2 regions of the Roseateles sp. P1_C1_2 genome follow, and region 1 is predicted to be linked to the other one. Evidence: predicted binding sites of a transcription regulator. Region 1 holds the regulator's gene; the other holds the start of a gene.
What was found. The regulator FliA, encoded in region 1, starts transcription of late flagellar genes. The targets are predictions, from matches to a motif close to CTAAAGTTTNNNNNNNNNNNGCCGNTA.
Positions count from the first base shown of each region.

Region 2: the regulator FliA is predicted to act here: its motif matches at 966-992, upstream of fliS (flagellar export chaperone FliS).

Region 1 is NZ_JBFUAB010000030.1:103,087-105,474, forward strand. It holds gene AC1D2H_RS26385 (methyl-accepting chemotaxis protein) at 1-625, opposite strand, end outside; gene AC1D2H_RS26390 (RNA polymerase sigma factor FliA) at 759-1,472, opposite strand; gene AC1D2H_RS26395 (MinD/ParA family ATP-binding protein) at 1,571-2,350, opposite strand; partial or broken gene flhF (flagellar biosynthesis protein FlhF) at 2,350-2,388, opposite strand, start outside.
Region 2 is NZ_JBFUAB010000009.1:16,122-18,509, reverse strand. It holds gene AC1D2H_RS10225 (flagellar protein FliT) at 158-457, opposite strand; gene fliS (flagellar export chaperone FliS) at 499-936, opposite strand; gene fliD (flagellar filament capping protein FliD) at 1,064-2,388, opposite strand, start outside.

The DNA of each region.
Region 1 (2,388 bases):
CATGGGCGCGTTCGTTGAGCAGGCTCATCTGCTGGCCGCTCTCGCCGGCGGACTGGGAGATGCGCTGCACATCCTGCTCGACCTCATGGAAGGCTGCATGGATCTGGCTGGGTTTGGCGGCGTTCTCGGTCAGCTCGGCGCTGAACCTGTCGATGCGTTCCTGCAGGCTGGAGATGGCGCTGACGATGGCCTTGGACGAGCCCTCGACCTGGCCGGCCAGCGCCTTGACGGCTTCGGCCACGACGGCGAAACCGCGGCCGGCATCGCCCGCATGCTTGGCCTCGACGGCGGCATTGAAGGCCACCAGGCGGGTCTGCAGGGAAATCTTGGTGATCTCGGCGGCCGCATCGGACACCTGGGCCAGCGTGCTCGCCATGCCAACGACCTCGCCACCGACGACACCCAAGGCGCCGCGCGCGCGCTGCACGGCCGCCGCGCTCTGCGCCGTGGCGGTGGCGATGGCTGCCTGAGCCTGGCCGATCTGGTTGAGCTGCTGGGCCAGGGCCTGCATGGCCTGGCTCTGGGCCTGCACGATGCGCTGGGTGTCTTCGAGGGCTCCCCGCACTTCCGCGGCGTCCTTGCCGACGGTGGAAATCGAGCGGGCCAACCGCTTGACAACGTTCAACGCTGCGCTGTCATCTCGACGGACGGGCTCGTCGCGAGTGATGGCGACGGAAGAGCTCCCGCTCTTGGGCCACTTGAACATGCGTTTTGTCCCCGCTTATTGGCCGGGGCTCGGCAAGAAGTGGCCCCGTGGATTACCAGTCACGCAGCTTAACGCGCAACCTTGCAATCGACTGACTGTGCAACTGACACACGCGGGACTCCGTGACCTTGAGCACGGCCGCGATCTCCTTGAGATTCATGTCGTGCTCGTAGTACATGCTCATCACGAACTGCTCGCGCTCGGGCAGGTTCTTGATGGCGGCCACCAGGGCCTCGCGCATGCGATGGTCCTGCAGCATCGCCACCGGGTTGGCGTTCTCGTCGGCGACGTGGCGGTCGAGGTAATCCTGGTCGCCGTCGTCGCCCGACATGTCTTCCAGGTAGACCAGCTGGGTGCCGCGCACCTTGCCGAGCAGCTCCTGGTATTCGGCCAGCGGCAGGCCCATCTCGGCGGCGATCTCGTCCTCGCGCGGCGCGCGGCCGAGGCGCTGCTCGACCTTGTGCACGGCGGATTCGATCTCGCGCTGCTGGCGGCGCGTGCCGCGGCTCATCCAGTCGCCGCCGCGCAGCTCGTCGAGCATGGCGCCGCGGATGCGCTGGGTGGCAAAGGTCTCGAACTGCACGCCCTGCTCGGCATCGAAGCGCGACAGCGCGTCGGTCAGGCCGATCAGGCCGACCTGGATCAGGTCATCCACCTCCACATTGGCCGGCAGCTTGGCGATCATCTGGTGCGCCAGGCGTCGGACCAGCGGGCTGTACTGCTTGATCAGCGAGCTGTTGTCGAGGCGGCCTTTGGGCGTGTACATGGTCAGCTCCGCACGGCCGCCCGAAGGGGCTGAAGCGCCCCCGCGGGGGGCAGTGAACGCAGTGAGCGTGGGGGCATCATGTTTGGACTCCGGCGAGTTCAATGTGCAGCGATGAAGGGGGAAGACGCCTTGCGCGCCGGGCGCAGCGGGGTCGCATCGGAGGCGGCGTCGACGGCCGCTCCCGGAGGGGCCGCGAGCAGCAGCTCACGGGCGAGATGACGCAGTTCGGGCGTCAGCGGTGCGTTCTGKGACGCTCGCGGGTCCAGGCAGGCCCAGTCACGCAGCACCGCGCCGAGGAAGCCGTCGGCGCAGGAGTGAAGCTGTTGCGCGATGCGGGTGGCCACGCGCAGTTGTGGGTGGCAGGCCATCAGCAGACTGTAGACCATCAGCCCGGCCCGTTGTGTGAGCCATTTCATGCCCGCATAGGCTTCCGTCACGCTCGCCGGCTCGGTGTCGGCCAGCAGCAGCGGGCGCACCYCGCGCAGGGCCACCACGCGGGCCAGTTCAGCGGCCGGCGCGTGCAGCAGGATGACATCGGCGTCCGGTGCGGCGTCGGCCACGGCCTCCAGGAAGGAAGCGGCCGAGCCATGGGCGTTGATATGGCGCAGCGGCAGGCCGCGGGCCGCCAGGTAGGACACCTTGGGCGACAGGCGCTCGATGCAGTTGGACAGGTCCACGCTGGCCAGCTCGGAGGGCTTGGGCGAGTGTTCGCCTGCGTCGACGACCAGCGTGGTGAGATTCAGCTCGGCGAAGGCCGAGCACAGGCCCTCCAGCAGCGCGCCGGCGCCCATGACGCGCGGGTTGCTGACGACCGGCACGAAGCGGGTCTTGGAGGCGGCGAAAAGCCGCCGCAGGCCGTGGGCTTGATCGACCATCATCAGTGCACAGCCCTCATGCCTTCGGTCAGCGGCGCGCC
Region 2 (2,388 bases), on a different contig from region 1:
GATCCGGCAAGCATCGCCATCCCCTCGGGGGCTGAGGCCGGACATGGTGAGTCCAGTGGACTCGCCGTGCCTGCCGAAGAGCTGCGGCACTGCCGCAGCGCGGTCTGCAAGACCGATCAGACCCGCCCGCGTTCAGCGAGGCGGGCTGGACGAGGGGTCAATGGACAAGCCTGCTCTTGCCCGTCATCACCTGGTCCAGGTCCTCCAGCCACGGCTCGGCCAGGTGGCGGATCTCGGCGTCATTGAGCAGGATGCGCTGCATGATGCGCGTCTTCAGCTGCGATTCGCTCGGGGCCAATTGGGATTGGCTGGCGGCAGACTTGAGCTGCGAGATCAGCAGCACGCAGGCGCCTTCGAGCTTGACGACCTCGTCCCAGTTGCCGGTGCGGGCGGCCGACAGCATGTCGGCGCTGGCTTGTTCGATGGCCTCGTAATAGTTGAGCAGGTCGGAATTCATGGGGGCGTACCGGATAGCGTGAGCAGGGCGGGGCGGGTGAGTCAGGCGGCCTTGGGCGGGCGCACTGCCGGGTTGTCGGCGATGGCCTGCCAGGCGTCGCGCACGGGCGCCAGCAGGCGCTTGCACTCCTCGATCGCGGCGACGTCGCTGTGCAGGTTGGCGTGGGTCAGCCGCATGCACAGATAGGCGTAGAGGTCGCGCAGGTCGTGGGCCAGCGGGTTGGATTCGAGGTTGAGGGCGGCCTTGAGGCCCTCGTCCAGGATGCGTACGCAGCGGCACAGCGAGTTGTTCTTGACCGGCGTGTTGCCGGCCTGGATGGCCGCCAGGGCCAGGTTCATGCCTTCCATGACGCCGTCGAACAGCAGGGCCACGAGGCGGTGCGGGCTGGCGCTGAGGACGTCGGTCTCGACGCCGACCTTGCCGTAGGCAGAGCCGGCGCGGTGAGCTCGGGAAGCAAACGGGGAGGAGGATCCGTACATGAGGGCTCTCTGGGCTGGATACCTTCAAATTTCGGCGCCCGGCCGGGGAACTTGAGGCGGCTTACCCCTGCTGGCGGCGTGAAAAAGGCGCCCTTAGGCGCCTTGTTCGTGAATCCTGCTCGGCGCCTCAGCTGGAGGACGAACTGCCGAACTGTTTGGACACATAGGCCGACAGCGCGCTGAGCTGGCTCATCTTGGTGTCCAGCGCGCTGTACTGGGCTCGCAGGCGCTTTTCCGTCAGCGTCAGCGAGTCTTCCATGCGGTCGATGGTGCTGGTGTTGCTGGCGATGCGTTTTTGCAGGCTGGTCTGGCCGGTGGTGATCGCGCCGTCCGTGCCCAGGATCTTGGTGGCGAAACTGTTCCACTGCAGCGCGAAACCCTGGTTGCGGGTGTTGACGGAGTCGGGGGCGGCGAACAGCTTCTTGAGGTCGGTCAGGTTGGACATGGCCTTGTCGAGCTTGGTCGCGTTGACCGTCAGCGCGCCGTTCTGGCCCGGTTCCAGGCCGATGTCGGACAAGCGGCCGAAGGCGCCCGCCAGTGTCGTCGTGCCGCCGGTGATGCCGCGCAGCATCTGCTGCACCGACACGGCCTTGGTGTCGCCCTGCAGCACGCCGGCAGCCTTGGTGCCGGCGTCGTACTTGGTCTGGTCGCGCATCAGGTTCATCAGCGCGTTGTAGGCATTGGCGAAGTCCGTGATCGCCTTGCGCACGCTGGCCGTGTCGTTCGTGGTGCCGACATTGACGGTGCTGGCCGTCGTCTTGAGCAGCGTCACGCTCATGCCGTCGGACAGGCCGGACAGCGTGTTGCTCTCCGAGCTCAGGTCCAGCCCGTCCCAGTTGAACTGGGCGTTGGAAGCGGCCTGGGCCTGGGTCATGCCGGCGCCGCTGCCGGGGTCGTAGGTCAGATCGGCGAGGGCGGCGTCGGGGCTGGTGATCTGGAAGGCCTGGTTTTCACCGGTGCTGAGGGAGCGGATGACCAGGCGTGTGCCGGCCGCGTCGTTGACGAGGCTGGCGCTGACGCCGGCATTGGCGGCGTTGATCTTGTCGCGGATGCTGGCCAGCGTGTCGGCCGCGCTGATGGTGACGGGCACCGGGGTGCCGGCGCCGGCCGTGAAGACCGGCGGTTCGCCGGCCCAGCGGCCCAGGGCGATGGTCAGGGTGCCGTCGCCGATGGTGCTGCTGCCGCCTGTGAAGATGCGGCTGGCGACCGATTGGGCGGAGGCCAGCTGGCTGACCTTGAGCACATGGTTCTGGCTGCCGGCGCTGGTGGCCGTGACGCTGGCCACCGTCGGGTCGGACACGCTGACCGTGGAGGCGTTCCACAGGCTGGCGTCGGACAGCTTCTGGGCGGCCGTCTGCATGCTGGAGACGGCCGACTGCAACATGCCGTAGGCGGAGATCTTGGTCTGGAGCTTGGCCGAGGCCTGCTTGATGTCATTGATCGGCTGCTGCT